One region of the Lysinibacillus sp. NPDC056959 genome, then DNA from elsewhere that is predicted to be linked to it. Evidence: riboswitches for the same ligand, from Rfam matches in the RefSeq annotation. Region 1 holds a riboswitch; each other region holds the start of a gene.

Region 1 (6,021 bases):
GGACATCCCACCTCACGCACTTGATGAGGTGCTAGATGGTGTTCTTATGCGTTTAGATAAGCCAAACTCCACGGTTGATGAATTAATGACCGTTATTAAAGGGCCTGATTTCCCAACAGGTGGCATCATTCAAGGTGTCGATGGTATTAAAAAGGCATATGAGACTGGACGCGGTAAAATCATTGTGCGCGCTCAAGCAGTCGTAGAGCCAATTAAAGGTGGCAAAGAGCAAATCGTTATTACGGAATTACCGTATGATGTCAATAAAGCAAATCTTGTGAAGAAAATCGATGAGCAGCGCGTGGATAAACGACTTGAAGGAATTGCAGAAATTCGCGATGAATCAGATCGTACCGGCCTACGTGTTGTCATTGAGCTGAAAAAAGATGTTCCAGGACAAGGGATTTTACAGTACTTGTTTAAAACAACTGATTTACAAGTAGCCTATAATTTTAATATGATTGCTATCCATAATCGTCGTCCGACAATGATGACATTGCCATTGTTATTGGATTCTTATATTGCCCATCAAAAGGAAGTCGTGACGAACCGTTCTATTTATGATTTGCAAAAGGCTAAAGATCGTTCGCATATAGTTGAAGGCTTGATAAAGGCATTGTCTATTTTAGATGAAGTCATTGCAACGATTCGTTCGTCGAATGATAAAAGAGATGCAAAAACGAATTTACAAGCGAAGTTTGACTTTACAGAAGTACAATCAGAGGCAATCGTTAGCTTGCAATTATACCGATTAACGAATACAGATATTACAGAGCTTCGCAATGAACAAGATGAATTAAATAAACTGATCGCCAAGCTTGAAGGGATTCTTAATAGTGAAGCAAAGCTTGTACGTGTCATTAAACAAGAATTGCTCGACATTAAAAAACGCTTTACAGAGCCTCGTCGCTCAAAAATCGAGCAAGAAATTGAAGAAATCAAAATTACGTTAGATGTCCTTGTACCAAGTGAAGAGGTCGTAGTGACTGTTACAAAGGATGGCTATATTAAACGAACATCTACACGTTCACATGCAGCTTCAAACGGTCAGGATTTTGCAATGAAGGATTCCGATTATTTATTATATGAAGCAAATTTAAATACACAGCATCATCTACTGCTGTTCACAAATCGAGGCAATTATATTTATCAGCCAGTCCATGAGCTTCCTGATATTCGTTGGAAGGATCTTGGTCAGCATATTTCAAGTATTGTGCCAACCGGAAAAGATGAATCTATTATTGCTGTATATGGTTTTGAGACATTCGAACAGGCCAATACGTATATTTTAACGGCTACGAAAGATGGACAAATTAAACGCTCATCAGTAGCGGATTATGCTGTAACACGCTATTCGAAGCCGATAAAAACGATGAATGTCAAATCAGGCGATGAAATGATTTTTGCAAGTATTGTGACGGACGAGGTAGAACTAATGTTAACGACAGATACTGCCTATGCAATTCGTTTCCCAATCGAGGAATTACCAGTAACAGGTGTAAAAACAGGTGGCGTCAAAGGGATTACACTGAAAGACGGAGAAGCATTAGTCGGCATCAATGTTTTACCACCAGATAAAACGTCCTATGTGGCAATTATTACGCAACGCGGTGCTGTGAAGAAAATGAATGTAGCCGAAGTAGAATTGACTAGTCGTGCAAAACGCGGCTTAAAAGTATTAACAGAGTTAAAAGCGAACCCGCATCGAATCGTGGCTGTAGTCAAGGTTACTGATGGGGAACAGCTAATGATTGAAACGGAAAAAGGTGTGCAAGAGTCCCTTGATGTACAAGCATTAACTCGAGCAGATCGCCATTCAAATGGCTCCTTTAAAGTGGATATAGCTACAGACGGTGCCATTTCACATGTCTTCGCGGTAAAAAAAGAAGAGAAATAACATTAGTTTTATAGCCTAGCTCCTTGGAGAGCTGGGCTTTTTTGTAAAATGAAACCAATCAGTTTTGTGCTTTGATGAGGCTGTTTAATAATAATTCAGCGCTATCGATAAACAGACCCTTGTCATTTACGGATAGATATGGTTATAATAATCTCGAAAAGTTCATATCGAAAGAATGTAGGGGGGCTGGTAGTTGCCAGCTGAGATTGTGTCCGATAGACGCTGACCCTTTGAACCTGATTTGGCTCGTACCAGCGTAGGGAACATCTATTCAAAAAAAGAAAGTTTTTGATACTGATTGTACAACGTCTGGGAGGAATCCTAGGCGTTTTTTATGTTTTCAGACTTTTGTTGCATGCACATACCTTACGTGTAAACAGACCGTGAACGGTTTCTTCTGGTAAAGACATTCATTCATGAACACTTTCACACTACTAACTTGGAGGATTCAGCATGAAAAAATGGTTATTGGTCCTAATGGTTGCACTTTTAACATTAGTGGGCTGTAGCGAAAAAGAAACTAAAAAGGATGCTAAAGGATTAACAAAAGTATCGGTAGTTCTTGATTGGACACCGAACACAAATCATACAGGTTTATATGTAGCTGAAAAACTTGGCTACTTTAAGGAACAAGGCTTAGATGTTGATATTTTATTACCTGGTGAAACGGGTGCTGATCAGCTTGTAGCATCAGGAAAGGCTCAGTTTGGCGTAAGCTATCAGGAAGGAATTACACAGGCTCGTGTGCAGGATGTACCTTTAGTATCGATTGCAGCGATTATACAACATAATACTTCTGGCTTCGCATCTACCGCATCAAAAGGCATTACGTCACCAAAGGATTTTGAAGGGAAAACATACGGTGGCTGGGGTGCACCGCTTGAAAAGGCTGTACTACAATCACTAATGCAAACAGAAGATGCAGATATTAATAAGTTAGATATCGTCAATGCAGGTGATTTAGATTTCTTCACTATGATGAAAAAAGATATTGATTTTGCGTGGATTTATTATGCATGGACAGGTATTGAAGCAGAACTTCGTGGCGAAAAGCTGAACATGCTTTATTTAACAGATTATAGTGAGCAGTTAGATTATTACACACCTGTACTTGCTACAAATGAAAAAATGATTCAGGATAATCCTGAGACGGTAAAAGCATTTGTCGCTGCTGCAGCAAAGGGCTATGAATATGCAATAAAACACCCTAATGAGGCAGCTGATAGTTTACTAGAAGCAGTACCGGATTTAGATAAGAACCTTGTGCATAAAAGTCAGGAATGGTTAGCAGATAAGTATCAAGACGATGCTGCACAATGGGGCGAGCAAAAATTAGCTGTCTGGGAAAACTACGCGAAATGGATGGCCGACAACAAAGTTTTAGAGGGCGAATTTAACGCAAAACAAGCATTTACAAACGACTTTTTACCGAAAAAGGAGACAAAGTAATATGGCAAACTCTTTAATAAGTGTACAAATTATCCCGAAAACTGAAACATATGAAGATGTGATCCCATTTGTCGATGCAGCAATTGCAGTTATCGACGCTTCAGGGGTGAAATATGAAGTTCATCCATTAGAAACGACAATGGAAGGCGAGCTTGCGACTTTGCTGCAAATTATTGAAAAAATGAATGCCAAGATGATCGAGCTTGGCGCAATCAATGTCATTACGCAAGTGAAAATTTTATATCAGCCATCCGGTATTACAATGGATACGCTAACGGAGAAATACAAGTAATGAAGCAGGCTGTTAAACAAGGAAGGACGATAATTTTTATCGCCTTCCTCTTGTTCATATGGGAACTAATTGTCCGTTTTGCTGATATTCCACATTGGCTTTTGCCTGCACCAAGTGCCATTTTGAAAGAGGGCTTTCAATCGTATGAGACGTTTGTGCCGCATGCTTTAGCTACTATACAATTAGCACTTCTTGGAATTGCTATCGGGATATTATGTGGGCTCACAGTTGCGGTGCTATTACATCGTTTTACGTTTATAAGGGAGCTATTTTACCCTATTCTCATTATGTCGCAAAATGTCCCAGTACTTGTCCTAGCACCATTATTAATCATTTGGTTTGGCTTCGGTTTATTGCCAAAGCTCATTATTATTTGTCTTGTGTGCTTTTTCCCTATAGTTATTTCGGCAATGGATGGCTTTCGTCAAACTTCGCCTGAGCTAAAGCATTATTTTGAGATGATAGGTGCTACGAAAGCCCAAACCTTTTGGAAGTTAGAATGGCCTTATGCGTATCCAGCGATTTTTTCAGGCATAAAGATTGCTGCTACCTATAGCGTCATGGGGGCTGTTATTGCGGAATGGTTAGGAGCGAAAATGGGGATTGGCGTTTATATGACATTGGCACAGTCTTCATTTCGAACGGATCGTGTATTTGTAGCGATTTTCGCTATCGTATTTTTAAGTTTATTATTATTTAGTGCTATTCGATTAATAGAAAAACTTGTTGTGAAGGGGAGAGGAAACTATGCTAAGCATTCAAAACATTGATAAATCTTTTGATTCCCTTCTAGTTATCCGTAGTTTATCTTTTGAGGTGAAGGACGGGGAATTTGTGGCGATTATCGGTCCGTCAGGCAGTGGGAAAAGTACACTTTTTCAATTAATTGGTGGTGTTTCTTCTATAGATAAAGGTGCTATTTTATTAAACGGCACAGATATCCAGAAAAAAAGAGGGACGATTGGCTATATGCCTCAGCAGCCATGTTTATTACCGTGGCGGACGATCCTAGAAAACGTCACGATGGTCGAGGAGCTTCATGGAAAACCTAATGTTAACGTTGCGAAGGAATGGTTAGATAAAGTGGGGCTCGCAGCATTTGTAAATGCATATCCTAATGAGCTGTCAGGTGGTATGCAACAACGGGTATCGTTTATTCGTGCAATTGTCAGTAATAAACCTATTTTATGTTTAGATGAACCGTTTTCAGCACTGGATGAGTTTACAAGGCTTGAAATGCAGGCGTGGCTATTATCGATTTGGGAGAAATATCGAAAATCTATATTGTTCGTTACACATAATATTGAGGAAGCTTTGTTTTTAGCTGATCGTATTATTGTACTCACAAAACGACCAGCGACGATGAAAAAGGAAATAATCGTACCTTTTGCAAGACCACGACAAGAAGAAATTCGCCATTCCGCTTCATTTACGGCATTAAAGCAACAATTATTCTCGTATTTAAAAGAAGAAAAGGATGAGGCGAATGTTGATTGATGCACATATTCATTTAGACAAGTATAAAGAAAACGACATACCAACTTTGCTAGAGGAAGCTGAACGTGTTATAGCCGTAAGCATGAATCTACTGTCGAGTGAGAAGACGTTGAAACTGTCGAAAGCCTATGCTAAGGTAAAGGCGGCGTTTGGCTTTCATCCTGAACAACCGTTACCAAGTGAAGCAGAGGAAAACGCTTTATTCGATTGGATACGTCAACACGCTCATGACATGGTGGCAATTGGCGAGGTAGGGTTGCCTTATTATTTGAGGCAAGAGAAGGCTATTGATGAGCGTCCATATGTGGCATTGTTAGAACGGTTTATTGGATTAGCAAAGGAATTAAATAAACCGATTGTGTTACATGCAGTCTATGAGGATGCGACGATTGTTTGTGATTTGCTAGAAAAACATCAACTAACAAAAGCGCATTTCCATTGGTTTAAAGGCGATGCGACAGTGATTGAACGGATGATTCATAATGGGTATTTCATTTCAGTGACGCCTGATTGTACGTATGAGGCTGAAATTAAACAGCTTATCAAAAAATACCCAATTGAGCTAATGATGGTAGAAACAGATGGACCATGGCCGTTTGAAGGACCTTTTGACAATAAACGAACATCACCTTGGATAATGGATCATTCCATAGAGGTTATTGCCTCGATAAAGGGGCTTGCAACACATGAAGCGGCGCAGATCATCACAAGAAATACGACAACATTTTATAATTTGTAACAAAAAACACAACTGTTCTTTTAACGAGCAGCTGTGTTTTTTTAGCAATTTCCGATTGAGTTGACGCCGGCAGAACAGAGGAATAGCTGATAAAAAGAGCCCGAATCGCTATAGACTAGCGAAGTGAGAGAAGTTTAATTGACAATA
Region 2 (6,021 bases), on a different contig from region 1:
AACCGTGAAGTTTACATTTTCCCGAAAAAAGAACAAGAAGCCGATAAATTTGCGGATCTTCTATAGAAGAAACTTGCGATTTCATAAGAGCCGACTCAAAAGTACATTTTGAGTCGGCTTTTTTAGTCTATTTCCTTCTGAGGTACAATTTACCTGAAATATTTTTGTATTAAAAATCTAAAATCGCACATTCTATATTCACAAGGAGGTGAGAAACACATGGCAAACAACAACAACCGCAGTTCAAATCAACTTGCTGTACCTGGTGTAGAGCGCGCACTTGATCAAATGAAATACGAAATTGCACAAGAATTTGGTGTTCAATTAGGAGCTGACGCTTCAGCTCGTGCTAACGGTTCCGTTGGCGGTGAAATCACTAAACGTCTTGTACAAATGGCAGAATCTCAATTAAAAGGTATGCCGAACAACCAATAATTGCTTAATTAGCAATTATTAAAATTAAAACCAGTGACCGTAAAAGGCACTGGTTTTAGTTTGTTTAAAATGTTTATTTTTTATCCCGTATTAACGGGGAGTAATTAAAAAACCGGATTGAAAGACACCCACTGATTAAAGTTTCACTTTATCCTACAAATGCTTTAAATGTAGAGACTGTATTCGGAATATCCTCACTTTCGCAAATTGAGGAAATAACTGCTATTCCATCTGCACCTGCTTTAAATACCGTATGTGCATTCGAGCAGTTTATGCCTCCAATTGCAACGATAGGCAGCTTTGGATATTGTCTGCGAACTTGTTGTAAAAATTCAGTTCCAATAGGCGGTTTGGCATCACTTTTAGAAGTAGTTGAAAAAATTGGACCAATTCCTACATAGTCAGCACCATATTGTAAAGCAGTTTTTAATTCCGCTTGAGAATGAACAGAAACACCTAGTATCATGTTGCCAATTTTTTCACGTACCATTGACACAGGAAAATCTTCTTGGCCAATATGAACGCCATCTGCTCTAAGTTTTATAGCGAGCTCTACATCATCATTAATAATAAACGGAACATGATACTGTTGACAGAGGTTTTGACATTTACGAGCAAAATTTTCATAGGCTTGTCCAGTAAGGGGATTTGGCCCTTTTTCACGGTATTGAAACATAGTAATTCCAGATTGGAGAGCTTTTTCTAATACGGTTAGTGGCTCCTGATTGAAAACATTACCTGTACCCATAATAAAATATAGCTGTAAATCGTCACGTTTCATGAATGATCACCTCGCAGGAATCCTTATACTGTTGATAAGCAAAATGATTTGTTGGACCATGGCCATTCCCAATGGATAAATCATGAGTTATTGCTAATTGAATAAATTTTTTAGCTTCCTCAATTGCCATTTCTATAGGTAGCCCAAGACCAAGAAAAGCAGTTAATGCAGCGGAAAATGTACATCCTGTACCATGCGTGTTTTTTGTTGTAATACGAGTAGATTGCATAGAAAATGATCGACCATCTTGAAAAAATACATAATCAGTAGCATAACATTTATCCTCTACATGACCGCCCTTCATAACGACGCATTGAACGCCTGTCTGTAATAAGATCTGGGCTACTTCGTTAATATCTGCTATAGAATTAATTTTTCTTCCGGAAAGGGTTTCGGCCTCAGGAATGTTTGGCGTTACAATTGTTGCTAAAGGTAGCAAATGTTTTCGTAATGCCTCAATTGCTTCTTGTTGTAATAAGCTCTCGCCACCTTTTGCGATCATAACAGGATCTACAATAAGGGGAATATTTACTTCGGCTAAAATATGTGCAATTGATTGGATGATTTCGGAGGAAAACAACATTCCTGTTTTAATAGCACTAATTGAAAAATCCTCGATTAGCGCTTTCAGTTGTTTTTCAACAAAGCTCACTTCAATTGGTAAAACATCTGATACACCCAAAGTATTCTGGGCCGTTAAAGCTGTAATGACAGACGTTCCAAATACTTTTAATTCCTGGAATGTTTTTAAATCAGCTTGTATACCTGCACCGCCGCCACTATCTGAACCGGCAATTGTCGTTACAATATGCATTATTCTTCACCTTCCTTTGAAAGGCGATGTAGTTCATTCAATACAGCAATTTGAAAATCGCCAATGAATCGAGTAGAAGAAGCGGCTTTTTCTGCTAATTTTTTATAAAGCGATAATGTTTCTAGTAATTGGTCAAACGGTTGAGCTCCTGCGGTGAAGGAGGCACAACATAGTGCACTCAATAAGCAACCAGTTCCAGTAACTTCTGTCATTTGTAAATTTCCACCCGTAACCCATTGCTGATGTTTGCCATCAGTAATAAAATCCTTTTCACCGGTCACAATAACAATACAATTGTATAGTTGAGCTATTTTCTGTGCCTCTAGTTCTATAGAAATTGAACCACTACCACTATCTACGCCTTTTTGTTGCCAGTCTACATTGGCAATTGCTGCAAGCTCTCCGATATTACATCGAATTGCCGCAAATTTTATTTCCTCCAATAATTGCTGTACTGTTTGTTTCCGGTAAGTCGTTGCACCTGCTGCAACAGGATCTAAAACAACCGGAATGCCAAGAACATTTGCTTTTTTCCCTGCAAGTAACATGGATTCTTTCATTCGCTCATTAAGGGTCCCGATATTGATCAATAAACCTGAGGCGATTGTGACCATTTCTTCAACTTCATGACCGTCATCAGCCATGACTGGTGAAGCGCCTACTGCTAATAAGCCATTTGCTTGGAAATTAGCAACAACATAATTCGTCATGCAATGAATAAGTGGATTTTGTTTACGGATCGTTTGGAATATCAATTTAAGTCCTCCTCGTTGGATGGACGTAAGCGTGCAAAAAAGGCTCTTTGCGTGCAAAAAACACGTAAAAGAGCCTTTCATCAGTAAGTCGATGTGAATTGCTCCCTACGTCAGTATTAACTAACAGGTTCAAAGGGTCAGGTTTTACCTTCTCAACTCTAATTGAGTCCCCCTGCAATTATGCTTTTAGTTGACCAAAATGTACCATATTATTCATTCACGTTCAATAGGGAGTTTTTTATTTTTATTCAGCAATTCTGTGCGAAAGCGATGATTACGCCAAGTTGAAATAAATAGAAGCAATACGTGACTGATGCCATATAGCGGGGCATGATAGTTGTCACGACTTTAATGAATTAGAGTGAATTCCATTGAAAATGATAAAAATTGAGTTTTATAATGGGCGTAACAAAAGGGGGCAATTGCCATGAAACGAGAAGATTTAATCGCACCAGAATGGTATAACATTTCAGAGGAAATTGAAAAGTATGCACAGGATCCTACCAAAAATGCATTATTAATTTATAGCGAAGACGAGGAAATTCAGTACTTATCATATACAACTTTACTTGAAAAGGCGAATCAGGCAGCACATGTATTTACCTCCCAAGGTTTAAAAAAAGGCGATGTTATTTTAGTCATGGTACCGAGGTCAGTGGAAGCATATATCGTATATATTGCAGCTTTGAAGGCAGGGTTAACGATTATTCCTAGTTCAGAAATGCTGAGAACTAAAGATATTGAATATCGAATCAATCATGCCGATGCAAAAGGAGTTGTTGCATTTGAGCCTTATATTGAACAATTTGATAATGTGGAAAATTTACAAGCAATAAAGCAATTTGTCATTGGTCATGCACATGAGCCTTGGCAACCGTTGCTTGAAAAAATGCAAGGCCAACCAACATCTTATATAAGCTCTACTCCAACTAAGTGTACAGACATTGCATTTTTAGCATATACAAGTGGTACAACAGGCAATCCAAAGGCAGCGGTACATACACATAGCTGGGGTTACGCACACTTGCGAACTACTGCGCCAAATTGGTTAGGGGTTCAAGAGGGTGACATTGTTTGGGCAACAGCAGCTCCAGGCTGGCAAAAATGGATTTGGAGTCCGTTCCTCGCTACTTTAGGAAGTGGTGCAACAGCATTTGTATACAAAGGTCACTTTGATGCGGCAACTTACTTTGCACTGATTGAAAAATTCAATATTAATATTCTATGTTGCACACCAACCGAATATCGATTTATGGCGAGTCTTGAAAATTTACAAGATTTTAATGTAAGTACAATACGTCAGGCTGTGTCAGCAGGTGAACCTTTAAATAGTGAAGTGATAAAAGTATTTTCCGAAGTTTATAATTTACAAGTACGAGATGGCTATGGACAAACAGAGAATACATTACTTGTTGGTACAATGGTAGGGATGGAGTCTAGAATGGGATCAATGGGCAAACCTACTCCGGGTAATACTATTGAAATTATAAATGATATTGGAAATCCTGTTGCGGTTGGGGAAGTTGGAGATATTGCTGTACACTGTGAAACACCCGCGTTATTTAAAAAATATTTAAACGATCCAGAGCGAACAAATTTACAATTTAGAGGCGATTGGTATATTACCGGAGATCGTGCATACAAAGATAATGACGGTTATTTTTGGTTTGAAGGACGTGGGGATGATGTCATTATTTCTTCTGGGTATACGATTGGCCCATTTGAGGTAGAAGATGCGTTGTTAAAGCATCCGGCTGTGAAAGAAACTGCCGTTGTTGCAAGTCCAGATAAGATTCGTGGAAATATCGTGAAGGCGTTTGTTGTGCTCTGTGAAGGAGAAGTTGGTAATGAAACACTTATAAAAAAACTGCAAAGCCATGTAAAAACTTTAACAGCCCCATATAAATATCCTCGTGCGATTGAATTTGTTACTGAGCTGCCAAAGACTTCATCAGGCAAAATTCGTCGTGTCGAATTACGAGAGCAAGAAAAAATCCATTCTATCACTCATCATTAATTTCCTAGGAAATAATGTCGAAAATCAAAGTTCCTGCTTTTTTATGAACTTTGATTTTTTTTATAATATTAGGTAATGTATTATAGGTTGAATAAGTTAAAGCTTTTGCAAAGTGTTGGAGATCAACTTCGTGTTAAGGCGATAAGCCATATTATTGCAATAAGTATGAAACAAATTATGATATTCATGAGGAGGCAGAAAAAAATGAATGGTAAAAGGTGGGCTGCTTTAATAATTGCAGGTGTGCTTTTAGTATTTTCATTAGGAATGAACACTATTTTTGCAATATTTAAATCAGATTTCTTTAGCAGTTTTGATAGCTTGGTTGCTGGAGACGACTTGATGGTATTAGAAGAGGTAAAAGAAAGCGGCAATATGGATAAACGTATTGCATATTTAAAGGTTGATGGTACGATTCAAGATGTTGGATCAAGTACATTATGGCAACCAATTTCTTATGATCATCAATTTTTCTTAAATCAATTAGATAATATTTTATATGATGAGACTGTGGAAGGTATCGTCTTAAGTGTTAATACACCAGGTGGCGGTGTCAAGGAATCAGCAGAAATATATAAAAAGCTGTTGAAAATTAAAGAAGAGCGACAAATTCCAATCTATGTATCTATGGATTCGATGGCAGCTTCAGGTGGTTATTACATTTCAGCACCTGCAGATAAAATTTTTGCGCAACGCGATACAATTACAGGTTCGATTGGTGTCATTATGCAATCTATTAATTATCAGGCGTTAGCAGAAAAAGTTGGTGTGAAATATGAAACGTTTAAATCTGGTGAACATAAGGATATGCTTAGTCCAATGCGTGAAGTGACACCGGAAGAGCGTGCTATGATGCAAGACATGATTAATGAAACGTATCAAGAATTCGTTAGTATTGTTGCAAATGGACGTAATATGTCTGAACCAGATGTGAAAAAAGTGGCTGATGGTCGAATTCTTAGTGGTAAGAAGGCCCTTGAAGCAGGGTTAGTTGATGAGATTGGTGATGAGGAAGCAACAATTACTGCATTGCGTAAAGACTTTGGTTTAGAGGACGCAGAATTATTCGAGTATACATATGATGTGGGTGGCTGGCAATCATATGTTGGGATGAAAATTGGATCCATATTTGGTCCATCAGCAGAGGAAAAAATGCTGATGAAAATTATGGCGGACTATAAAGCACCTAAAATGATGTACTTATATGGCGAATACTAAG
Region 3 (6,021 bases), on a different contig from region 1:
CAGCATTATCACTCTTCATGATTACTCGTTTAATTGCAGGAAACCGTGTTATTACACTGGGTACAGCTATTGAACAACAATTCCTTGTCACTCAAAACTGGGGAATGGGTTCAACAATTGCTGTTTTCTTAATTTTATTTATGGTCATTATTATGTTAATTACGGGACAGAAAAAGGATAAAGGAGGTCGCGTACGATGAAAAAACTATCTGCTTCAGCAAGAGTATATTTAGCGATTGTTTTTATCGTTTTGTATGCACCTATCTTCTATTTAATTTTCTATTCGTTCAATAGTGGTGGAACGATGAATAGTTTTGAGTCCTTTACGTTAGAACATTATAAAGCTGTTTTTGAGGATTCACGTCTACTCGTCATTCTAATTAATACAGTCATCGTGGCATTACTCTCTGCATTGATTTCTACAATCATTGGAACACTAGGAGCTATTGGTATTGTTACTGTTAAAGATTCCAAAATGCGCAATACACTACTTTCTTTAAACAATGTGTTAATTGTTAGCCCGGATGTCATTATTGGTGCAAGCTTTTTAATTTTATTCACAATGATTGGTATTAAATTAGGCTTTGCTTCTGTCTTATTAGCACATGTAGCGTTCAGTGTTCCAATCGTTGTACTGATGGTTTTACCGAAACTATTAGAAATGAATAAATCATTAATCGACGCTGCATTAGATTTAGGAGCAACGAAAAAAGATGTTATGATGCGTGTTATTTTACCGTATATTAAACCTGGTATTTTTGCAGGGTTCTTCCTTGCCTTAACGTATTCTCTAGATGACTTTGCGGTAACATTTTTCGTAACAGGTAACGGTTTCAGTACATTATCTGTTGAAATTTATTCGATGGCACGTGCCGGTATTTCCTTAACGGTTAATGCTATTTCTGGTTTAGTATTCTTTGTAACGGTTATAGTCGTAGTTGGCTATTACTTCATCACAAGCCGCGCTAATAAAAGAACGGGGGGAACTCAATGAAGCAATTAATTCAAGCAACAATCGCAATACTTGTCGTTTCCGCCCTTTTATTCTATGCTGCAGACGCCCTAAGTGCGGGCGGTGGGAAAAGTGGTAAAGATACGTTAACAATCTTTAACTGGGGAGAATATATTGACCCTGATTTGCTGAAACAATTTGAAAAAGAAACAGGCATTCATGTTATCTATGAGACGTTTGATTCAAATGAAGCAATGATGACAAAAATTCAACAAGGTGGTACAGCTTACGATATTGCAGTACCTTCTGAATATATGATTGAAAAAATGAAGGAAGAAAACTTACTTGTTCCTTTAGATAAAACGAAAATCCCTAATTTTAAAAATATCGATCCGTATTTTTTAGATTTACCATTTGATGACGACAATAAATATTCTGTTCCATATTTCTGGGGAACAGTCGGTGTTGTCTATAATCCAAAGCTCGTTGGAAATCTTGACTTCTCTTCTTGGGAGGACTTATGGGATCCTTCATTAAAGCGTAAAGTCTTTTTAGTAGACGGTGCACGTGAAGTGATTGGTATGGGCTTAAACAGCCTTGGCTACTCGCTCAACTCTTTAAATAACGAGGAGCTACGTACGGCTACGGATAAACTAATCACATTAGCGCCAAATGTAAAAGCCATTATCGGGGATGAAATTACACCGCTGATGGTTAATAAAGAAGCGGCCGTGGCACTCACTTGGTCTGGTCAAGCAGCTGACATGTTGTCAGAAAATGAAGATTTAGACTTTGCTGTACCGAAGGAAGGCTCAAACTTATGGTTTGACAATATGGTCATCCCAAAAACGTCAAAAAATCTAGATGGTGCACATGCCTTCATTAATTTCATGCTAAAAGCTGAATCAGGTGCTAAAAACGCTGATTATGTAGGCTACTCTTCCCCTAATATTGCAGCGATGAAGTTAATGGATAAGGAAGTTGTATCTGATAAGCGATTCTATCCTTCTGAAGAACAACGTAAAACATTAGAAGTTTATAAAAACTTAGGCCCTGATTATTTGGGTAAATACAATGAGCTGTTTTTAGAATTTAAAATGAGTATTCGATAAGCTCAAAGCGCAAGAAATCAATTTTAGAAAAGTTGATTTCTTGCGTTTTTTTGATGTAATATTTTTTATTTTTCTATAAAAATATACTGATGCTTCTGAAGTGGTTGATTGGAGTGGAGACCGGGCGACTCCTTGGGGATCAGCATAGTGGAACGAAGCGAATGTTTTCTGTAGCGAAAGCAAAGCGGCAGCTACAACTGTTTTAACTGCGCGAAAGCGAAGCGTCAGCGGCAAATGTTTTAACTGTGCGAAAGCGAAGCGTCAGCAACAAAGCGCCCAGTCGGAACGGAAATCAACCACTCGCTTTGCAAGAAGGTCATTTGAATTGACACCTGATTCCTAGCCTCTTTTTTCGTTTAACTAATGGTAGATTTCTATGGGAAAACCGAGTGTGGGACTTGTTTTAATAATTAGAACCCCCATAAATAAGTCTCTTATTTCAGACTTATAGTCAATAGTAAACGTACAAGCCTTGTGGTAGACTGTAATATATTTGAATAAAGAAAGGGGTATTCGATGACCCAGCAGAAGTCTAATAAGGCGGCTTTATATATTTTAATGTTTAATATGTTTATCGCAATGGGGAGTATCGGAATTATTATTCCTGTCATGCCTGAGTATTTAAAACTATTTGGTGCTGCAGGACAAGTACTTGGCATGTTGATTGCAACGTTCGCCTTAGCACAATTTGTTTTTTCTCCAATTGCTGGGAATCTTTCCGATCAATACGGTCGTAAAAATCTCATTATTTTCGGTCTTATAGTTACAGGACTTGCACAAATTGGTTTCGGGCTATCTACAGATGTGTGGATGCTCTTCTTGGCACGCTTTTTAGGTGGCCTTGGATCTGCATTTGTAGCACCTCCTATAATGGCATTTGTGGCTGACGTCACAACGTACGAGGAACGCGGAAAAGGTATGGGGATGATAGGGGCAGCAATGTCCTTTGGTTTTATGATTGGACCAGGTATCGGTGGATTCCTCTCAAAAGTTAGTTTACATTTTCCATTTTATACTGCTGGATTTGCAGCTATCTTAGCAGCTATTTTATCGTTCTTTTTATTACCTGCTACAAAACCGAACACAGCGAAAAAGGCGCAGAAGCAGGATAATCTTGTAAAGCAGATGGCCCGTTCAGTCCAAATGCCTTATTTTGTCATGCTAATTATCATGCTTGTATTCTCTTTCGGAATTGCTAACTTCCAAACAACATTATCATTATTTGTTACAGAAAAGTTTAATTACACACCTACTGATATCGCCATTATATTAGTAATGGGCGGCGCTTTTGGTGTTGTTGTACAGATGTTTGTTATTACACCGCTGTTTAATCGCTTCGGCGAAATGAAAGTAGTGTTAGTCAATTTATTTATTGCAGCCGTTTCGATTTTCTTAATATTATTCGCATCTGGGTTTGCACTTATTTTAATTGTAGCGACAATCTTCTCTACAGCTACGACATTGATTCGCCCAGCTGTCAACACACTGATTTCAAAGCTTGCTGAAAATGAACAAGGCTATGCAGCTGGTCTGAATAATGCGTATATGAGTCTTGGTAATATGATTGGTCCAGCTTTAGCAGGTATGTTATTCGATTGGAATATGAACAGTCCTTATATTTTCGGGTCTATTATTTTAATGGCTTGCTTCTTCCTTGCCCTTATTTGGACAATGAAAAAAGCACCACACCTTATGCATCCTGATTCAAATTAGTCTGAAAAGTTATTGACTATTTTTAGTAGTGTGCTACATTATTAGGAGAAAAACTAACAATTAAATGTTTACCACTAGGGGAGTCTTTAAAAGGCTGAGACGTATATTGTCATATACGGACCCTTTGAACCTGATCTAGTTCACACTAGCGGAGGGAAGTGGCGACACTTGCTTTTTGCTATTTTAAATGCAAGGCCGCTTCCTAATGCTTTTAGGGAGCGGCTTTTTTTCTGGTTAATTAGCGATTCACTAAATACTAAATAGGAGTGGAAATTATGTCAATTCGAAAATTAACAATCATGGCCTTATTAGTAGCAATTGCCGTAGCATGTTCTACCTTCGTTTCAATACCAACAGGCATTGCGCGTGCCTACCCTGTACAGCATGCCATTAATGTAATTGGCGCGATCATTCTTGGACCAGTGCCTACCGTTATGATCGCCTTTATCACAGCCATTATTCGTATTTTCACAGGCACAGGCTCATTATTAGCTATACCCGGCAGTGTTATTGGTGCTTTATGTGCAGCTCTTGCCTATAAATACAGCGGCAAACAATGGCTCGCAGGTATCGGTGAAATGTTTGGAACAGGTATTATTGCCTCACTCATTGCCGTACCTTACGCACATTTATTAATGGGGACATCTGTAGCTGCTTTATTTTTTATGCCAGCCTTTTTAACTTCAAGTACTATTGGTGCTGTATTAGGCATTGTCGTTGCTAGCAATTTACGTAAAACTGTATTTGTAACTAACCTTAATACTCTTTTATAATTCATAAATCCTTTTTGAAGGGATGAGTGATTTATCGGAATGAATTTCTGTTTTATCGGAACAATTTCAGATTTTATCGGAATGTTGCATCGACTTATCGGAATATTTTGGAAAATAAAGTATATCTGACCGCACTAATAGTTTGCAGGAATTATATATTCCCTATTTTCACCACCCACTTTGTAAATGTCATCCAACTATTGATGATAGCCTTGAAATGACAAAAAACGATGGCTCATTGCTATAAAGCGTTGAACCATCGTTTTTAAATTGCTAATGTCGTTTTTTCATGCCCTTTAATAGCTGGGCAACATTTGTGTCCTCTGCCTGTATTGGTTTTTCCTCTACACGCTGATCTTTTTTCTTCGGTCTTGTTAGGAAACCCCAACCAAAGCGTCTAATGGTAATATCAATGAAGAATAGTAGCATCCCTGCTAATATAAGCCATGTTGCGATATTTTGGCGTTCCGCTCCTTTTTTAGTAAATTCACGGAATACTTCGCTCGGTTCTTTCAAAACAGAGCCGCCTGTTTGCTTTGTTAGTTCTTTGATTAGCTTATCGTTCACTGGACGTAATTCATATTCAACACTATAAGGTACACTTAAGCCAGCCTGGTAAATAGCTTGTTCTTCATCGGTAATGCGGAAGAAGATGAGTCCTGGTTCTGCTTGCACGACTGCTCGAACTTGTGATGCTGAAATTGCCTCAAGCTGTGTTTCAAGTTCTTCACCCGCTTCATTGACAGCAACAATATCTAAGAATGCCGCTTCATTTGTTGGGTCAGTAATAACAAAGGAGCCGTCTGATTCTAGACGTACATCGTAGGCAACATCGTTATAGCTTGGTAGCATTTTTGAAATAAGCGTTTGCCAAAATGTACCCCAATTTTGCCATCTTGCCCAGTCTCCCGTCCATTTTCCTGTCGAATCAGAAGTAAAGGCATATGTTTTGCCAAGGCCATATTGCCATTCTGCAAGTACAGGATCTTCCTTCTCACTTTCTGCGATAACAGTGGCCCCCTGCTTTGCTGTCGTACCTATATAAGCATTCATTTTAGGTACCCCATTTGTAAATAGCGTATTCCAGCCAGATGCATTAAATATAGATGGGTAAAATGGGTTATCTTCAATATATGTGCGTGAAATCATAGCAGTTTCACGAGATAAAATAGAGGGAATCGTCTGCTCATCAACAACATCGTAAAAACGCCCACTCCCCATCTCACTGAGTGCTTCAAGTAAGTTAGCATCTGCATCTTGACCAATTGCAACTGTTGATAGAGTCGTGCCATTTTCTTTTCCTTGTGTAATTAAGTCTTCATAGTTACCCGACTGTGACTGTCCATCTGTTAATAAAATAATATGCTTACGCTGCAGCTTTAAATCTGCTAGATTTTCATAAGCTTTAGCAAGTGAACCATATATTTCAGTACCTCCACCTGGCGTTACAGATAAAATCGTATCTACAGCT
Region 4 (6,021 bases), on a different contig from region 1:
TGTTCCTGAGAAGCGTAAGAATTATTAACTACTGTTCTAGCGCTGCTTACGGCTGATTCGAATGTTGTACGTTCAGCCTGCGTTGTCCATTTATCAGTTACTGAAATGTCATATCCATTAACAGATACTGCAACGTATGGAGGTGAAGCTACTAAATTACTAAGCTCCGTTTTATTTAAAACAGGTAATGTCACAGAGGCTTTTTTATCATCCACCTGTACTTTGTTAATTAGATGCCCCGAATTTAATGCCACCTTTGCCCCATGTTTGACAACCACTTGCTCAATTGTACCTTTTCCGTAAAGAGTGAAATCTTTCTCAACATCGATAGTTAGTTTATCAACATTGGCCGTTACTTCAAATGCAGTAACTTTACCAACTACGTCGACATTCGAAATAGTTTTGTCAGAAGTCACACTCACTTTAGTACGTTTTAAGTTAATGTTTGGAGATTTAATATCTTTTAGAGAAACATTTAACCAATTACTATTTTTAGTCAATAAAGGTCTAAAAGTAATTGTATCCCCAATAGCAACATCATCAATTGTAATGGCCTTCTTCACACGATTAGTTACGATAAGTTCATCTTCAATAGTGACATTTTGAACTTTTACATAATCCGCATTTACAGTTAGGCTTCCAGCAATTTGCGCGTCGCCGCCATCAAAATCTAACGCTTTATTTTTTGTTCCACCTTTAGTTAGTGTTAGTGATGTAATACTTGTAATTTCACCGTTCTTTACGACAATAGTAGCTGCAGCATTTGCCAATGCAGCATTATTGGATGTGTTTAAGAGGGGCTTCAATGACTTACTAATTTTAAATTGGCCATTGGATGTGCGTACTTTATCATTAGCGATGCTGGTAATAGTAACATTTTGTCCCTTTGTTTTGGCTGCAGCTACTTGCCCGTCGATTTGAACTGAGTGGTTTAAAGATACATCATTAGAAGTGGCATTCGCAGTTGATACAGGCACAATTAAGGTTGCTGTAATAGCGGTAGCCATAAAAGTAGAAAATACTTTATTCTTCATTTTTTTGTCGCTCCAATCATTGTATTTAATGGATAATATATCATATATTTCTTCGGTTTAGTGCGCAAATGGGGTATTTTACTATATTAATTTAATGAAATAATAGGCCTTTTTTCTTCAATTATTTTAATAACTCGTAGTTTGAGAGGGTAAATCATCCTTCCGAGAGCCTTTGCTATTGTTTGGACATGATGAAAAAGACAGGATGAGTGAACGCTGAAGTACATTGACCGAGTTTACAAACAGCACTACTATAGGAGAGGGAAGGGGGACAACACTATGGTGTATCTCGGTATGATTTTCTTTCAAATTGTAGCTCCGATTTTAGTGCTTCTAGTACTTGGCGCAGTTTTGCAAAGGAAATTTCGTTTTAATTTAAAGGCGCTATCTCAACTTATTACATACTGCTTTATGCCAGCAGCTGTTTTTGTGAATTTATATGAAACGAGTATAGAATTGTCTGTGCTAGGGGAAGTTGCGTTTTTTATTCTGCTCTTTATCGGAAGCCAAATGGTCCTTAGTCACTTTCTAGCAAAGGGGCTCGGTTTAGTAAAAACAGAGGCTGCGGTGTTTAAAAATAGCGTTGTCCTCATTAATTCAGGCAACTATGGTATTCCAGTTGCCCAAATGATTTTCGTGACTCAGCCGATTGGGGTAGCGATTCAAGTTATTCTCGTTATATTTCAAAATATGACGACGTATACTTACGGCTTGTACAATTTAATTTCTTCAACAAAATCAGGTATGTCAATTTTGAAGGATTTCCTCAAAATGCCTATTATTCATGCACTTATTATTGGCGTTACTATGAACTATTTTAAAATCCCTATACCGCAGTTCGTAAAAATTCCGATAGATCATGTGGCAGATGGCTTTATCGCTGTAGCATTAATAACTTTAGGGGCACAGCTATCCCAACTTGAAATAAAATCTATGTTTAATAAGATGGTATACATTAGTTGTTTTACACGATTAATCATAGGGCCTGCCGTAGCATTGCTTATCATTTTTGCTCTTGGTCTTGACGGTGTCGTGGCACAATCACTTTTTATAGCTAGTTCGTTCCCGACATCGCGAAATAGTTCCAGTCTGGCATTAGAATATGACGTAGAATCGGCAACTGCTGCACAAACAGTTTTATTTTCAACGATTGTGAGCTGTATTACAGTGACAATTGTGATTTATGTAGCGGAGTTGTTGTTTACCTAATGGCTAGGTGCTCATTTGATTGTCCATAGTTGATAAAAACTGAAATTGTTCCGATAAAATGAGATTTTGTTCCGATAAATCTTCAAAGTATATGAATTCATCAGATAACGTGAAGTTGTGCGCCAAAGTCTAATCTGACGCTGATTCTTGATGAATGTGCCAAAAATAATCAAATGAAGCTTCCATCTATTAGCAATATCTGCTACACTAGCATCAAACTTAATAGTATTAACTAGGGGAGTCTGATGAGTCAGGCTGAGAGGGAAACGCATAGAGGTTTCTTGACCCTTTGGACCTGATCTGGCTCATACCAGCGTGGGAAAGTTAACCATTATTGCACACTACGTTATTTGCAATAACTATACCTTTACATTCTTAGCCGGATCCAAAATTTTTTTGGATTCGGCTTTTTGTCTTCATTCAGCAGAAGACTCCTATCTTTCCAGGTGATGAGATGTATGCGGTGAAGCTTCCTAACTAGTAGGTGCCCAAACGCCTGCTGAATGAAGACAAGCCTCCGGCGGATGTCACGGATTTTAAAAGGAATGAATTGTGCGGGCACAATTCAAAATCCGGACGCAATTACGCCAAGGCGAAATTGATTTTTGTTGGGTGAGCTAGATTCGGTCCTTATATTAATATAAAAGGGAGCGAAGTAGTTTATGACAACAGTTAGCGAAAAGAATATTACGATTATGTCAAGTTTTGAAGGAAGTAAAAAAGTTTACGTAGAAGGTTCTCGACCAGATATTTTAGTGCCAATGCGTGAGATTGCTTTGAGTCCGACGACAGGAAGCTTTGGTGAAGAGGAAAATGCACCAGTGCGTGTTTATGATACGAGTGGCCCGTACACTGATCCTGCACATAAGGTGGACATTACGAAAGGATTACCAGCTTTACGTAGTGCATGGATCAAAGAACGAGGTGACGTTGAAGAATACGAAGGTCGTACGATCAAGCCAGAAGATAATGGATTCCGCAAAGCTAATGATCCACGAATGAATGAAAATGTATTTCCGGATTTATCTAGAAGGCCTTTACGTGCGAAAAAAGGCAAAAATGTAACGCAGCTTCACTATGCACGAAAGGGAATTATTACTCCAGAAATGGAGTTTGTAGCGATTCGTGAAAATATGGATCCCGAGTTCGTGCGCTCAGAGATCGCGGCGGGGCGTGCAATTTTGCCATCTAATATTAATCACCCTGAGGCAGAGCCAATGATTATTGGACGCAACTTCCACGTGAAAATTAACGCCAATATTGGAAATTCAGCGGTGTCATCCTCTATTGCAGAAGAGGTAGAAAAAATGACGTGGGCTACACGCTGGGGTGCTGATAACATTATGGATTTATCGACGGGTAAGCATATTCATACGACGCGTGAATGGATTATCCGTAATGCTGCGGTGCCAGTAGGAACGGTGCCGATTTATCAAGCGCTAGAAAAAGTAAATGGTGTGGCAGAGGATTTAACGTGGGAGGTATATCGTGATACGTTAATCGAACAAGCAGAGCAAGGTGTAGATTACTTCACGATTCATGCAGGGGTATTGCTACGCTATGTGCCATTAACGGCTAATCGTGTAACTGGCATAGTGTCTCGAGGAGGCTCGATTATGGCGCAATGGTGTTTATATCACCATCAAGAGAGCTTCTTATATACTCATTTTGAAGAAATCTGCGAAATTATGAAAACCTATGATGTTGCCTTCTCTTTAGGTGATGGTTTACGTCCTGGTTCTATTGCAGATGCAAATGATGAGGCTCAGTTTGCGGAGCTGGAAACGCTAGGGGAATTAACGCAAATTGCCTGGGAGCATGATGTACAGGTGATGGTAGAAGGACCAGGGCATGTGCCGATGCATCTTATTAAAGAAAATATGGACAAGCAGTTAGAGGTATGTAAGGAAGCTCCTTTCTATACGTTAGGACCACTAACGACAGATATTGCTCCGGGCTATGACCATATTACATCAGCCATTGGAGCTGCAATGATTGGTTGGTATGGTACGGCAATGCTATGTTATGTAACGCCTAAAGAGCATCTTGGCTTACCAAATCGTGATGATGTTCGTGTAGGGGTTATTACGTACAAAATTGCTGCACACGCTGCTGATTTAGCGAAAGGGCATCCGGGGGCACAGCAACGTGATGATGCACTATCTAAGGCACGCTTTGAATTCCGCTGGCGCGATCAATTCAACCTTTCGTTAGATCCAGAGCGTGCAGTCGAATATCATGATGAAACATTGCCAGCAGAAGGAGCAAAAACTGCGCATTTCTGTTCAATGTGCGGACCTAAGTTTTGTAGTATGAAAATCTCACAGGATATTCGTACTTATGCAAAAGAAAAAGATCTAAATACGACTGAAGCTATCCATAAAGGTATGCAGGAGAAGGCGAAGGAATTTAAAAAGGCGGGCAGTCAAATTTATCAATAATTATTAGACTGGGCTCGTGTCTTTCATAGGCACGAGCCTTATTTTGGTTCATCATCAAGAGGGGTGCATGTATATAGGTTGATTTCCTTTCCGGTGATGCGCCCTCATTTTGTCATTAAGATAAAAAAACTCCATGTGAGGTCGCCCTTCACATGGAGTAAAAAGTTGGATTTGGATATCAATAATAGTTGGAATATGTGGAGAATTAAACGTTAGTTGGTTGTTTCACGTATGGATTTGTAAGATCCATACCTTCTAATGAAAGACCCATAGCTTTTGCTACACCTTCACCATATGCTGGATCAGCTAAATAGCAGTGAAGAATATGACGACGTTTAATGAACTCTTCAACTGATGCCATATCATTAGCAGTATTTTCGAATAGGCGTTGTTGCTCTTCGGCAGTCATTAGGCGGAATAATTTACCTGGCTGTTCGAAGTAGTTGTTGTCATCTTCACGGAAGTCGTGGATACCAGCATTACCGTCGATACGTAATTCAGGCTCTTTATAGTCTAAATTATGCTCCCATTCACCATAGCTATTTGGTTCATAGCCTAAAGTTGAACCAAGGTTGCCATCGAAACGCATAGCACCGTCGCGGTGGAATGTACGGAATGGGCATTTTGGTGCGTTCACAGGAAGCATGTAGTGGTTCACACCTAAACGATAGCGTTGTGCATCTCCATATGCAAAAATACGAGCCTGTAACATTTTGTCTGGAGAGAAGCTAATACCAGGGATAATGTTAGATGGTGCAAAGGCAGCTTGTTCAACTTCTGCAAAGTAGTTGTCCGCGTTTTTGTTTAACTCGAATTCACCTACAGGAATTAATGGGAAGTCTTTTTTATACCATACCTTTGTTAAGTCAAACGGGTTATATGGTAATTCACGAGCTTGTTCCTCTGTCATAACTTGGATGGACATTTTCCATTTAGGGAAATCGCCATTTTCAATTGCTTCATATAAATCGCGTTGTGAAGATTCGCGGTCATTACTGATTACTTCAGCAGCCTCAGCACCAGTTAAGTTTTTAATCCCTTGCTCTGTACTAAAGTGGAATTTAACCCATACGCGCTCATTTTCTTCATTAATAAAGCTATATGTGTGAGAACCGAAACCATGCATATTGCGGTAACCAGCTGGAATACCACGGTCAGACATTACGATTGTTACTTGGTGAAGCGCCTCAGGTAATGAAGTCCAGAAATCCCAGTTTGAATTAGCGTTTTTCATATTTGTGCGTGGGTCACGTTTTACCACGTGGTTTAAATCTGTAAAGTGTAAAGGATCACGGAAGAAGAATACAGGTGTGTTGTTACCAACTAAATCCCAGTTA

What was found. A riboswitch is a leader RNA that binds a small molecule or an ion and turns the genes downstream of it on or off. The one in region 1 is predicted to bind thiamine pyrophosphate.
Region 2: linked by a shared signal. The riboswitch ahead of thiM (hydroxyethylthiazole kinase) and the one ahead of ACFTQ7_RS08115 (ABC transporter substrate-binding protein) in region 1 are both predicted to bind thiamine pyrophosphate.
Region 3: linked by a shared signal. The riboswitch ahead of thiW (energy coupling factor transporter S component ThiW) and the one ahead of ACFTQ7_RS08115 (ABC transporter substrate-binding protein) in region 1 are both predicted to bind thiamine pyrophosphate.
Region 4: linked by a shared signal. The riboswitch ahead of thiC (phosphomethylpyrimidine synthase ThiC) and the one ahead of ACFTQ7_RS08115 (ABC transporter substrate-binding protein) in region 1 are both predicted to bind thiamine pyrophosphate.

What each region holds. Positions count from the first base shown of each region.
Region 1 covers NZ_JBHURE010000005.1:61,358-67,378, reverse strand. The annotation lists gene parC (DNA topoisomerase IV subunit A) at 1-1,897, shown strand, start outside; TPP riboswitch at 2,067-2,177, shown strand; gene ACFTQ7_RS08115 (ABC transporter substrate-binding protein) at 2,351-3,346, shown strand; gene ACFTQ7_RS08110 (thiamine-binding protein) at 3,348-3,638, shown strand; gene ACFTQ7_RS08105 (ABC transporter permease) at 3,638-4,408, shown strand; gene ACFTQ7_RS08100 (ABC transporter ATP-binding protein) at 4,386-5,135, shown strand; gene ACFTQ7_RS08095 (TatD family hydrolase) at 5,125-5,874, shown strand.
Region 2 covers NZ_JBHURE010000025.1:23,870-29,890, forward strand. The annotation lists gene thiI (tRNA uracil 4-sulfurtransferase ThiI) at 1-66, shown strand, start outside; gene ACFTQ7_RS20715 (alpha/beta-type small acid-soluble spore protein) at 220-435, shown strand; gene thiE (thiamine phosphate synthase) at 584-1,216, opposite strand; gene thiD (bifunctional hydroxymethylpyrimidine kinase/phosphomethylpyrimidine kinase) at 1,206-2,030, opposite strand; gene thiM (hydroxyethylthiazole kinase) at 2,030-2,785, opposite strand; TPP riboswitch at 2,871-2,969, opposite strand; gene mbcS (acyl-CoA synthetase MbcS) at 3,213-4,802, shown strand; gene sppA (signal peptide peptidase SppA) at 5,007-6,020, shown strand.
Region 3 covers NZ_JBHURE010000001.1:337,304-343,324, forward strand. The annotation lists gene ACFTQ7_RS01570 (ABC transporter permease) at 1-200, shown strand, start outside; gene ACFTQ7_RS01575 (ABC transporter permease) at 197-994, shown strand; gene ACFTQ7_RS01580 (ABC transporter substrate-binding protein) at 991-2,064, shown strand; gene ACFTQ7_RS01585 (MFS transporter) at 2,581-3,777, shown strand; TPP riboswitch at 3,844-3,951, shown strand; gene thiW (energy coupling factor transporter S component ThiW) at 4,053-4,550, shown strand; gene ACFTQ7_RS01595 (VWA domain-containing protein) at 4,824-6,021, opposite strand, start outside.
Region 4 covers NZ_JBHURE010000033.1:18,263-24,283, forward strand. The annotation lists gene ACFTQ7_RS22785 (S-layer protein) at 1-1,034, opposite strand, end outside; gene ACFTQ7_RS22790 (AEC family transporter) at 1,314-2,243, shown strand; TPP riboswitch at 2,468-2,582, shown strand; gene thiC (phosphomethylpyrimidine synthase ThiC) at 2,906-4,684, shown strand; gene ACFTQ7_RS22800 (catalase) at 4,890-6,021, opposite strand, start outside.